DNA from 4 places in the Oceanobacillus luteolus genome. Region 3 is predicted to be linked to each of the others. Evidence: riboswitches for the same ligand, from Rfam matches in the RefSeq annotation. Region 3 holds a riboswitch; each other region holds the start of a gene.

Region 1 (3,127 bases), on a different contig from region 3:
CAAACGTTCGGCTGACATCCCTTAATTCAAGGCTCATTTGATTACCCCCTATGTTTACGATCGTTCCAGACTATCCTGCCAATGCAAAGATCTGTCTTGAATCAGTTTTAAAATCCAATCCGATAATTTACCAATCACTGCAAATAAAATAATACTTGCGATAATTGTCTCGGGTGAAAGTGTATTTTGTCCAAGTACGAGTAAATACCCTAACCCTTGACTTGCACCCATTAGTTCCGCTGCGACAACAAACATCCACCCTAAGCCAAGACCGCTGCGGAGTCCGACAATAAAGGAAGGCAATGCAGCAGGTAAGATGATTCTTTTGATGAGTTGGAAGTTGTTTAAACCATACATTTTGCCGACTTCGATTAATTTTCGGTCCACGCCGCTTATCCCGCTCACGATATTTAAATACACCGGGAAAAACACACCGACTGCAATCATCGTCACCTTCGAAGGTTCGCCAATTCCCATCCATAGGATGAATAAAGGTACCCAAGCGAGGGAAGGGATGGAGCGGAAGGCTTGTAGCATCGGGTCTAACAGTTGCTCCGCTTTTTTATAAAATCCGACTAACGATCCTAGGATGATTGCAACGATGGTACCTAATATAAATCCTTGAAATACACGGATAGTCGTTATCCCGATATGCGACCATAACGTTCCATCCTGCGCCATCGTCAGGATGGTGTTGAAAATAACGGTCGGTGCGGGAAGCTGGTAGGCAGGTAATACTTCTAATCTACTTAAACCCTCCCATATTATTAAGAGGGTTACCGGAATAATACTGCCTAAAATTACTGTTCTTCCAGACCCTGAAAATCCATTAAGTTTCCCAGTAGCTTTATTCTTTTCGATATGTTTCTTTAAAGGTACTGATGTTGTTAATTCCCCTTTGTATTTCATCTTGTTCCCTCCACCTTATTCAGACTTGATTGATTCTTCCGCAAACGACGAATCAATGAGTTCGGAAGTTACTTCCTCAATATCTGTTGTTTCATCGATTACTTCTCCAAGTAAGACATTGCCTGCTTCAATCAGCGCCTCATGATGCAGCTTACTCGGTATAGCATTGGAGAAATCATTCCGTTCAATCTGTGTTTTTGCCACTTCCAGTTCGATGCTCGCTTCTTCTGCCAGGATTTCTGCAGCCTTTTCTGGATTGTCAATGGTCCATTCTCTAGCTTTCTCGTAAACCTCAATAACTCTATCCACATAGTCGGGATATTGCTCAGCAAATTCCTCTCTTACACTTAAAAATCCATACGTATTGAAGTCAGGATTGCGATAAAACAGTTCGGCATCGGATTCCAATTCCAGTCTTGCCATATGTGGGTCAAGCCCCGCCCAGGCATCAACAGAACCGGAAGATAAGGCAGAAGCACCATCTCCATGTTGCAGGTTTACAATTTCAACATCATCTGCTGAGATACCGGATTCATTTAAAGCACGAAGCAAGAAAATGTATGGATCCGTACCCAGTGTAGCGGCAACTCGTTTTCCTTCTAAGTCTTGAATCGATTCAATTCCTGAATTCTGATTTGTGACGAGTGCAGTCCATTCTGGTTTGGAGAAGATATAGACGGTCTTGATTGGAGCGCCATTAGCTTTTGACATTAAGGTAGCCGCACCTGCCGCAGAACCGAAATCTACACTATTACTGTTCAGGAATTCCAAGGATTTATTACTGCCTTGGCTTAACACCCATTCAACTTCTATGCCATCTTCCTTCAATTCTTCTTCCAGCCATCCAAATTCTTTCAATACTAGACTAGTAGGGGAGTAGTACGCATAATCCAATTTGATTTTTTTTGGCTTACCATCCGTACTGGCTGAAGTGGAACATCCAGAAATGAGTAATACTAATCCAACCATACTGATGATCAAATATTTTAGTTTTTTCATAGTTTTTTTCCTCCTGATTAACATTCATTTTTCCCTTATCTTGAAAAAGGGTATATATCCTGTTTCCTAACCTCCTACTTATGAAAATATAAAAACCCTCTTCCGTTAAGAAGAGGGTTGATTTATCATTACGCTCTTCTTATCTTCCAGGATATAATCCTGCTGGAATTAGCACCTTACTATTTTTAAGTAGGTTGCCGGGCATCATCGGGCCAGTCCCTCCGCCGCTCTGGATAAGAAATAATTATTCAATTGTTCTAAAAATTTTTGTGTTAGATGCATAATAACATCATAATTTTTTCAAGTCAATCTTTTCAGGGAAGATGAGACGAAAATACTAATTCGAGGAAATTTCTGGATAAAAAAAGATAACCCACAGAGGGTTATCTTTAACATGTGTTAACGTACTGTTTTTTTCCACAATCCAAGTACAACTGCTGCAACCATTGTTCCAATAGCTAAAGCTAATAGGAAAAGCAAGGCATTTTCAGCAAGTGGAATAACGAAAAGTCCACCATGTGGTGCAGGGATGGCTGTATTCCATAGCTGGGTTAATCCTCCTGCAGTTGCTGCTCCAATAATGGACGAAGCAATGACTCGTATAGGATCAGCTGCTGCAAATGGGATGGCTCCTTCTGTAATGAATGATATTCCCATAACATAGTTTGTTAATCCGGATTTACGTTCGCCTTCTGTAAATTTATGTTTGAACATGGTAGTGGCTACCGCGATTGCAAGTGGAGGCACCATTCCGCCCGCCATTACTGCCGCCATTAAACTACCATCACCTGTATCAGTGAAAATTCCTATCGAGAAAGCGTAAGCGGCTTTATTAAATGGTCCACCCATATCAATCGCCATCATTCCTCCAAGTATCACTCCAAGAATGACCGCATTCCCTGTTCCTAGATTTTGCAAGAAATTAATCATCGCTGAATTAATCCCTGAGAAAATTGGGCCAAAAATATAATACATTAATATTCCAGTAAAGAATAAGCCGATCACAGGATAAATTAAAATCGGTTTTAAACCTTCCAATGATTTCGGTAAATTGCGGAAAAGCTGCTTGAGTAGAACGACAATATAACCAGCAAGGAAGCCTCCAACCAAACCACCGAGGAAACCTGCATCACTATTCACGGCAATTAAACCAGCTACCATTCCAGGCATGAGACCAGGTCGGTCGGCAATACTCATTGCAATAAATCCAGCAAAAATC
Region 2 (3,127 bases), on a different contig from region 3:
CAGATCAGCCGACACCGGATCACATTGTGAAGGCATTACAGCAATCTGCAGCAGATCCACAAACACATAAATACTCTCCATTCCGCGGAACAGCTGAACTCAAACAAGCTGCGGCGGATTTTTATAAACGGGAATACAATGTGGATATTGACCCGGAGACAGAAGTGGCGATTTTGTTTGGAACGAAAATCGGGTTAGTGGAATTGCCGCTTGCGCTAATGAATGAAGGGGAATTAATGTTGCTGCCTGATCCTGGTTATCCTGACTACTTATCTGGCGTAGGACTCGCAGACGTCCGCTTTGATGTCATGCCATTAGTTCGTGAAAATGGATTTTTACCGGATTATGATAAGCTTAGCCCGGAACAATTGGAAGAAGCGAAACTCCTTTATTTGAATTACCCCAACAACCCGACTGGTGCGACTGCTTCAAAGGAATTTTTTGAAGAAACAGTGAAGTTGGGTAAAGAACATGGGATTGGAATTGTGCATGACTTTGCTTATGGAGCAATTGGTTTCGATGGGAAGAAGCCGGTGAGCTTCCTTGAGGCAGACGGAGCAAAAGATACGGGAATCGAACTGTATACTTTATCGAAGACGTATAATATGGCAGGCTGGCGTATCGGATTTGCAGTCGGCAACGCTGAAATGATTGAAGCTATCAATCTATTGCAGGATCACTTGTTTGTCAGTATGTTCCCAGCTATACAGCATGCGGCGGCGGTCGCTCTTACAGAAGATCAAACTTGTGTCGATGAATTGGTTCAGCTTTATGAAGGGCGCAGAAATGCGTTGATTGCAGAATGTAAGCGGATTGGATGGGACGTTGAAGCTCCACAAGGCTCCTTCTTTGCTTGGCTTCCTGTTCCAAAAGGCTTTACGAGCGAGGAATTCGCCGATTTTCTATTGGAAAAAGCAGATGTTGCGGTTGCTGCAGGAAAAGGCTTTGGTTCATTTGGAGAAGGCTATGTCCGTATTGGCCTGCTCGTGGATGAAGAGCGCCTGAAAGAAGCCGTTCAACGAATTGAAAAGTTGAATATTTTCATTAAAGACGAAAATTATCAGAAATATAGTTGACTGAAACGAAATAATAATGTAGATTATATTAATACAATCTAATAATTTAATCTCTTATCAAGAGAAGCTGAGGGACCTGGCCCGATGAAGCTCGGCAACCTTTTTATGGCAACCATAAAAAAAGGTGCTACATCCAGCAAAACGTTATGTTTTGGAAGATAAGAGGGGAATTCTACATAATGAGCCTCTCTTTCTTTCGTTGAAAGAGAGGCTGTTTTTATACCATCAAATGAAAATCAGAGGAGGAAATAAAATGAGAAAGTTAGGTTCTGTATTCATTGTACTTTTACTTGCTAGTTTGCTAGTTGCTTGTGGTGAGGAGGAGACTGGCGATGCTGCGATAGATGAGAAAAATATTGTTGTTGGTGTTACTTCTGGTCCTCAGGAAGAGATTGCGGAAGTTGCTGCAGAGGTTGCTGCTGAAGAATTTGGGCTTGAAGTTGAATTGAAAGTATTCTCCGACTATGTCCTGCCAAATACGGCTTTATCTGAAGGTGATTTGGATTTGAACAGTTATCAGCATGGACCTTTCCTCGACCAGTTTAACGAAGACCATGGCACAGATTTAGTACCAGTTGGTAAAACAATCTTAAACCCGATGGGGATTTACTCAGAAACTTATGAGAGTATCGAGGACCTGCCGGATGGTGCAAAATTTGGTCTACCTAACGATCCGACAAATGGAGGACGTGCATTATTCATTTTAGAAGAAGCTGGAGTCATTACACTGGAAGAAGGTAAAGCAGAAACGGCTTCCATCCATGATGTGGTGGATAATCCCAAAAACCTTGAATTCATCGAGTTGGATGCTGCGCAAATTCCAAAGCAGCTCAGTGAAGTCGATGTGGCCGCCATCAATACGAACTTTGCATTAGAAGCCGGCATCAGCCCGAAAGAAGATTCGATTTTACTCGAGTCAACGAATTCTCCTTATGTGAACTACATCGTTGTAAGGGCTGAAAATGAGGACGACCCGACCGTTGAAAAATTCGTCCAAGCCTATCAATCAGATAAAGTGAAAACATTTATTGAAGAAGAATTTCAAGGTTCTATCATTCCAAGTTGGGATGAATAATCAAGAAGTAAGGATAGGAAAAAGAATGTTGCTCGGAAGCAGCATTCTTTTTCAGAAAGGAATGAACTTAAAATGATTAAATTAGAAAACGTCAAGAAAGTCTTTCCCTCAAAAAATGGGAATGTAACTGCTGTAAATAACGTAAACCTCCATGTTAAAAAAGGAGAAATACATGGTGTAATTGGTTACAGTGGAGCGGGGAAAAGTACTTTAATCCGCCTTATCAATCTACTGGAAAAGCCGGATAGCGGAAAAGTGCTCATCAATGGAACAGATCTCACTACCCTGTCACCAGAAAACCTACGTCAAACCCGACAAAAAGTTGGTATGATATTCCAACACTTCAATCTCATGAAAACGGCAACCGTTTATGATAATGTCGCTATTCCATTAAAGCTTCTTGGATATGATAAGCAAGAAGTCGAAAAACGGGTTGAAAAATATTTAAAGATCGTCGAACTATCCGACAAACATCATAGCTACCCCTCTCAATTATCTGGTGGACAAAAACAACGGGTCGCAATCGCAAGAGCATTATCACAAGAACCAGACGTCCTGCTAAGTGACGAAGCGACGAGTGCACTGGATCCTGAAACGACCAACTCAATTTTGGATCTGCTATTAAAAATCAACAAAGAGTTGGGTATTACCATTTTACTTATTACACATGAGATGAGCGTCATTCAGAAAATCTGTGATTATGTATACGTGCTAGAAAAAGGAGAAATCATTGAACAGGGATCTAGTATCGACCTATTCACTAATCCAGATCGACCAACGACAAAGAAATTCTTGGATACAATATCTCAGCGTAAATTATCAACTTCCCTTGTTGATCAATTGAAGCTCGAAGGTACGGTAACAAGACTTACATTTATCGGTGAAAACACGGGTCAACCATTGCTTGCCCATGTCAGTCAAAAATTTGGTGTTGTACCGAATATTTTAACGGCAAATATTATGGAATTAAAAAATG
Region 3 (3,127 bases):
AGGAAGAAAGAAAAGAGTTAGCTCTCTAATATTCTATAAGAACCTGTATCCGGGCCCTTAACCCAAGAGGACCCTGCTAATTTATAATAACTTCCTTATGAAAGTTATGAGCAGCCCAGTTTCCTTCCATTTCAAATAATTCATAGACTGTTTCCTGGTCCTGTGGTGGTTCATTCACCCATTCCAGTAGCCTCCTGACAACAGATGTTTTCTCAGGGAAATACTTTATAAAGACTTCCGCCTGTTCAGCAAGGCGTGTCGTCCATATTTGCGAGCGTACCATCACCATGGAATAATAGGTTCGAATCAGTTTACGGGAAAAGTTTTGCACAACTGTATGCCACTCTTTCTCAGAAGCCTTATTTAACTTTTCCAGCGTTCTAGCAAGCATGTCACCAATATCTCCGTTAAAACTAATTGCGATTTCAGCTGATAATTTATACGGACCAAATTGCTCCCCTACGTCTTCACCGAATACACAAACAGATATTTCCTTGATAAAGGCATTTTCATAATAATTCTTAGGATCCATGATATCTTGATAATTCGCAACTGCTATTCCGACATCACGAACCAAGGATTCATATTGGGCAGATAACCCTTGAGCAAGCTCCTTTAACACAGACTTCTCTCTCGAACTTAGTTCACCATGAAACATCGCGATGACATCCAAGTCCGATTTAGAAATTACCGCATCTCCTCTGGGCACACTTCCGTACACATAAACACTGTGAAGCTGATATTGAAATAACACTCGAAGACGTTCAACAGAATCCCTAATGCAAGGCAGGAAAACAGGATTTATCTTCTCCACACTTACATCACTTATAATATATCCTTGATTGTCAAGACCATACCCAGCTTTTAACCTTGTCATTGTGAATGACTCCCCTCTTCCGTACAGATCATAACCCTACATATTCCAAATAATTCCCATACCCTTTGACGATCGACAATCCATCCTGTACCAATCCATTCCAAATTTCCGCATCCAAAGCAAATGGACCGGTCGCCTGCAGTTCAGCAATTCGTCTTTCAGAGATGACAGTTTCATAATATGTTTCCTCTAATCTCACGATAAAATGATAATCTGCCAATTTCATAATGTTCACCGCATAGTTTCCGTCCCATTCCAGAAGTTGCCGCTCTATTCCCTCACCAACAAATAGCAGGAAGTCTTCACTCTCATAATTTTTGGCAATCATTCCTCTAATCCATCCACTCGTATTCATCTTATTCTATTCCTCCTTTAATTTTCCTGGAGGATAACAAAAAGAACGCCCTTTGCTGCATACGGAGTGCAACAAAGGGCGAAAGTTTTCCGTTCCTCTTGTTATCATCCAAAGCAGTTTCGCTTTGCTGGGTGGAGCACCTTACTTGTTCGAGCAGGTTGCTGTGAAGTCATCGAGCCAGTTCTCTCATTCACTCTTGATAACTGATTAAGTTGTAATTATGTTTTATCACAAGATTCACAGTTTGTAAAGTTCTTGAATAACACGATTCATTCGAAATAAAATGATTTCAATCACGAATTTCATCTCTTAACCTGTTATAATAAGTATAACTTTTATATGAATTTATCAATCTGAATTCGAAAGGTGAGCTGCTATTTAGATGGGCACAATGAACGTAATTGCAAAACGTATTATAATTGGAATACTTATCGTTATTGGTATACTTATTACATATTTTTATTTCTCACAAATCTCCCCGATTCTGCTGGCATTTTTACTCGCTTTGATTTTTGAGCCATTTGTCCGTTTTCTGATGAAGCGATTTAAATGGCAAAAACGAATATTACCCGTACTCATCACCTTTCTTTCCTTTTTAGTTCTTAGCGGACTGTTGATTTATTTTACTGTCGTCGTTGTATTTGATATTCTCTACAGCTGGGCATTTCAGATTCCTAGCTATGCGGTGGAAATACAGAAATTCATCGAAACAAATATTGAAAGCTTCTATCTCTTTCTCCAGGAAGTACCGATGGCGGATGTGATCATTGAAGAATTGGAGGCTCTGTCTTCTGACTTCATGCAGACTGCTTTAAGTATCACCACCTCTATTATTACTGGGATTGGCTCCTTTGTACAAAGTATGGTGTCTGCGATTCCAAATTTGATTTTTGTATCGCTTTTCTTCTTGATTGCTCTTTTTTTATTCAGCTTGGAATTACCAAGAGTGAAGAAAATCTTCTGGAGTTGGTTCAGCTCTGATCTATCCAAAAAGCTTCAAGTCGTTTCTAAGCGGATGGGTGAAGTGTTTCTCGGGTACTGGAAAGCACAGTTCATTTTGAGTGTCGGTGTATTCATTTTATGTTATATCAGCCTCAAATTTATCGCACCTGGATCCGCCTTGATCATGTCGATAGTTATTTGGGTGGTCGACATCATTCCGCTCTATGTCGGTCCAGCTTTGGTCCTTGTACCATGGGGAATATTTGCAATGATTCTCGGAAATACATTTACAGGAATCCAGCTTCTCGTGCTGACGGTTGTATTACTTGTTCTGCGCCGGATCATTGAACCGAAAGTATTGGGTGACTCTATTGGGTTAGCTGCCCTTCCAACGGTTTTATCGATGTATTTTGGATATGTATTCGGAGGCATACTCGGGTTGATTTTCGGGCCATTCGTCTATATCGCATTTCAAACAGCAAAAGAAGCTGGTCTGTTCAAACTTACTGCTAAAGCGGATCAATCAGGCATAAAACCTGATTAATCCGCTCTTTTACTTTCGATATACATCTACTTTATTGGAATCAACAGAAATTCGATACTGATTGGAAGTGGTAATCTCCAATGGGTAAACCGCAGATATTTTATCTGAGAAGAACCATTGCCTTCCAGGTTTATTGAGGATGATAAAAATCCCCTTAGATTTCTCTCCCATAAAGTTAAGCGATGTGATGCTGATTGGTTTATCATCCCGTTCATGGATACCAATTTCAATCAATCTATTTCCAACAGTTACAACATCCTCAACTGTAAGGCCAATTTCACTAATATTTAGTACATCTTCTACAGAGAATGGCCCTTCTCCCCTTTCCGAGATAGAATGTCTGGAGATAAACTCTACTACATTACCAGCAGGATCATAAAAATAGAATGCATGGGCATCAGAGTAGGAG
Region 4 (3,127 bases), on a different contig from region 3:
TAGAAACTTGAAAGGATGAAGGGTCAATGAATTTGCCAAACGATTTACGCTATACGAAAGAACATGAGTGGATTAAAAAAGAAGGCGACAATAAAGTACGTATTGGAATTACAGATTTTGCACAAGACGAATTAGGAGATATTGTCTTCGTTGAATTGCCCGAAGTGGATGATGAAGTTCAAACAGACGATTCATTCGGAAGTGTCGAGTCAGTAAAAACTGTTTCTGAACTTTATGCACCGGTAAGTGGTAAAGTTGTAGAAGTGAACGAAGAACTGGAGGATAGTCCAGAACTCGTTAATGAATCTCCATACGAAAACGCATGGATGATCGTTGTTGAATTGGATGACGAAAGTGAGTGGGACAACCTGCTTACAGCAGATGAATATAAAGCTATTATTGAAGAGGATTAATTTTTTTATCGATAAAGCCTCTTCAACCTGTATGCTTTCTGATTAGGAATAAAGAGGGGGCCTAACTATGCGGTGAAGAGTATAGTTGACCTCCTCTTTTTCATATACTATAACAATCAGCAGATGACTCGATGGGATAAGGAGTGTCTTGAGATGATTGCACACGAAACCGAAAAAGTGATTATTGTGGAGGGGTTGTCGGATAAACGTAAAATTGAAGAAATTTTAAATGAAGATGTAACGATTATTTGTACGAACGGCACTTTAAGCATTAATCGGTTTGATGAGCTTTTGGATATGTATAATTTAGATGAAAATGATGTATATATTTTTGTTGATGAAGATAAATCAGGACTGAGGCTTAGAAAACAACTAGCTAAGGAACTGCCACATGCCGAGCATATTTATATCAGTAAAGATTATCGGGAAGTGGCTACCACCCCATATAAAATACTTGCTTCATTACTTGTGGCAAAACACTTTACAGTAAGACCGTTTTATTTGCAGTACAATTGACTGTAAGATAAGATATAAATTCAACTATCGTTTCACTTGGAGGGCTGATTATCCCTTCAAGTGAAGTGATGAATCTTTATATTAACAGGTGAAAATATGCAAAAAATCACATCAAAGCAATTAAATGATTCATATATTTTATTTATCTATTCAACATTCTGTGGGACATGCACGGTTGCACGAGCAATGTTAGAGAAAATTGAAGAAATCCATAACCAAACAATTTTTCTTGAAATGAACGCAAATTTCGAGGAGCCATTTTTGCATGAATACAAAATCGAAAGTGTTCCGTGTTTATTGATTGTAGAAAATAATGAAGTGAAAGAAAAAATTTATACCTTCTATTCAACCGGAAATATTTATCGGTATTTATATGAGTATCGCCCAGAAATGTTTAAATAAATCATTTTGTTGACAGTTTAAGACCCCTCATGCTATTATTCGTTTATACTAATTTAATAGTTTTACTCTTATCGCGAGCGGCGGAGGGACTGGCCCTATGAAACCGCGGCAACCTTCAAGGATTTGAAAGGTGCCAATTCCTGCAAATTTTTTTGATAGATGAGAGAACAAGAGATGATAATCAACTATGCGTCTTTCTGTTCTCCGAGCAGAAAGACGTTTTTAATTTATTGAGTAATTATGTTTATACTAAATAGATGTATTCCATTTTTAATAATGGGACGGTATTTAAGTGGTAAGCTGTATGGAAGGAGACAATCTATTGATTTCCATTAAGGGATTAAAGAAAGAATTTATTACAAAAGACCGGCAAATAACTGCCGTTGATCATGTGGATATAGACATCAATAATGGTGAGATTTTTGGAGTCATCGGTTATAGTGGTGCGGGAAAGAGTACCTTTATCCGTCTGATCAATCGACTAGAAGAACCGTCAGCGGGCACAATAACCATTGAAGATAATGAAATAACAAATCTTAATCAAAATGAACTTCGAATCGCCCGTCAGGATATCGGGATGATTTTTCAGCACTTTAACTTATTGTGGTCAAGGACCGTTGCAGAAAACATTGCATTTCCTCTTGAAATCGCAGGAGTAAGTAAAGAAAAGCGGAAAAAAAGGGTGCAGGAACTTATCGACCTCGTCGGGTTGACCGGACGTGAAAATGCTTATCCTTCCCAGTTAAGTGGTGGACAAAAACAACGGGTCGGTATTGCGAGGGCATTAGCGAATAAACCAAAACTCTTACTTTGTGATGAAGCTACATCTGCACTTGATCCGGAAACTACAAATTCTATTTTGGATTTACTTGTAGATATTAATGAGAAAATGGGACTGACCATTATATTAATTACCCATGAGATGCAAGTAATCCGAAAAATTTGTCATCGAGTTGCTGTAATGGAGAACGGGAAAATTGTCGAGCTTGGTGATGTTCTCGATGTATTCCTTCATCCACAACAGCCGATTACGAAAAAATTTGTTCATCAGGCAATGGGCAATGATGAGGATGAAAATATTTCAAGTATCATGGAAACAAATTCGGAGGGTACACTGCTCAAACTGCAATTCATTGGTGAATCAGCAAACCAAGCATTGATCAGCCAGATCGCTAAGCGATACGAGGTTGATATCAATATATTACAAGGTAAGATTACGAATACGAAAACAGGAAGTTACGGAACACTATTCGTTCAAGTGACAGGTAATGATTCGGAAATCGAAAGTGCCATTAAATATATTCAGAGTGAAACCTCCGTAGAAGTGGAGGTCATCTAAATGTTTGGTAACTTAAAAACAGATGAATTGATTACAGCAACTAATGAAACACTATATATGACAGGTATCGCATTGATCGGTACTCTGATTTTGGGAATTTTATTAGGATTATTATTGTTTTTGACGTCAAAAGATGGAATTTGGGAAAATAAATTCATTCATATAATAACCGCGGCAATTGTTAATATATTCCGTGCCATCCCATTCATTATTTTGATTTTATTACTTTTCCCTTTTACGAATTTCTTGATTGGAACGATTCGAGGGCCGAGCGCTGCATTGCCTGCTTTGATTATCGGTACGGCACCATTTTATGCTCGTCTTGTTGAGATAGCTTTTCGTGAAGTGGATAAGGGTGTAATTGAAGCCGCAAAATCAATCGGTGCAAAAACAAGGACCATTATTTTCAAGGTTATTATACCTGAGTCTTTACCGGCACTTGTGTCTGGACTAACTG

The links. Region 3 has a riboswitch for S-adenosylmethionine ahead of ACFSBH_RS18150 (hypothetical protein). Riboswitches for the same ligand answer to the same signal wherever they lie in the genome.
Region 1: another riboswitch for S-adenosylmethionine. It lies ahead of ACFSBH_RS19160 (aliphatic sulfonate ABC transporter substrate-binding protein); the one in region 3 lies ahead of ACFSBH_RS18150 (hypothetical protein).
Region 2: another riboswitch for S-adenosylmethionine. It lies ahead of ACFSBH_RS11090 (MetQ/NlpA family ABC transporter substrate-binding protein); the one in region 3 lies ahead of ACFSBH_RS18150 (hypothetical protein).
Region 4: another riboswitch for S-adenosylmethionine. It lies ahead of ACFSBH_RS13070 (methionine ABC transporter ATP-binding protein); the one in region 3 lies ahead of ACFSBH_RS18150 (hypothetical protein).

The regions. Positions count from the first base shown of each region.
Region 1 is NZ_JBHUDE010000162.1:40,552-43,678, reverse strand. Features, by position in the region: gene ACFSBH_RS19170 (ABC transporter ATP-binding protein) at 1-37, opposite strand, end outside; gene ACFSBH_RS19165 (ABC transporter permease) at 55-909, opposite strand; gene ACFSBH_RS19160 (aliphatic sulfonate ABC transporter substrate-binding protein) at 925-1,908, opposite strand; SAM riboswitch class I at 2,045-2,148, opposite strand; gene ACFSBH_RS19155 (PTS fructose transporter subunit IIABC) at 2,308-3,127, opposite strand, start outside.
Region 2 is NZ_JBHUDE010000048.1:14,712-17,838, reverse strand. Features, by position in the region: gene ACFSBH_RS11095 (pyridoxal phosphate-dependent aminotransferase) at 1-1,076, shown strand, start outside; SAM riboswitch class I at 1,128-1,241, shown strand; gene ACFSBH_RS11090 (MetQ/NlpA family ABC transporter substrate-binding protein) at 1,330-2,151, shown strand; gene ACFSBH_RS11085 (methionine ABC transporter ATP-binding protein) at 2,224-3,127, shown strand, end outside.
Region 3 is NZ_JBHUDE010000159.1:25,621-28,747, reverse strand. Features, by position in the region: gene ACFSBH_RS18160 (DUF779 domain-containing protein) at 1-29, shown strand, start outside; gene ACFSBH_RS18155 (nucleotidyltransferase domain-containing protein) at 77-877, opposite strand; gene ACFSBH_RS18150 (hypothetical protein) at 906-1,232, opposite strand; SAM riboswitch class I at 1,331-1,438, opposite strand; gene ytvI (sporulation integral membrane protein YtvI) at 1,624-2,718, shown strand; gene ACFSBH_RS18140 (VOC family protein) at 2,728-3,127, opposite strand, start outside.
Region 4 is NZ_JBHUDE010000114.1:4,151-7,277, reverse strand. Features, by position in the region: gene gcvH (glycine cleavage system protein GcvH) at 27-413, shown strand; gene ACFSBH_RS13080 (toprim domain-containing protein) at 567-929, shown strand; gene ACFSBH_RS13075 (thioredoxin family protein) at 1,002-1,331, shown strand; SAM riboswitch class I at 1,397-1,497, shown strand; gene ACFSBH_RS13070 (methionine ABC transporter ATP-binding protein) at 1,654-2,670, shown strand; gene ACFSBH_RS13065 (methionine ABC transporter permease) at 2,671-3,127, shown strand, end outside.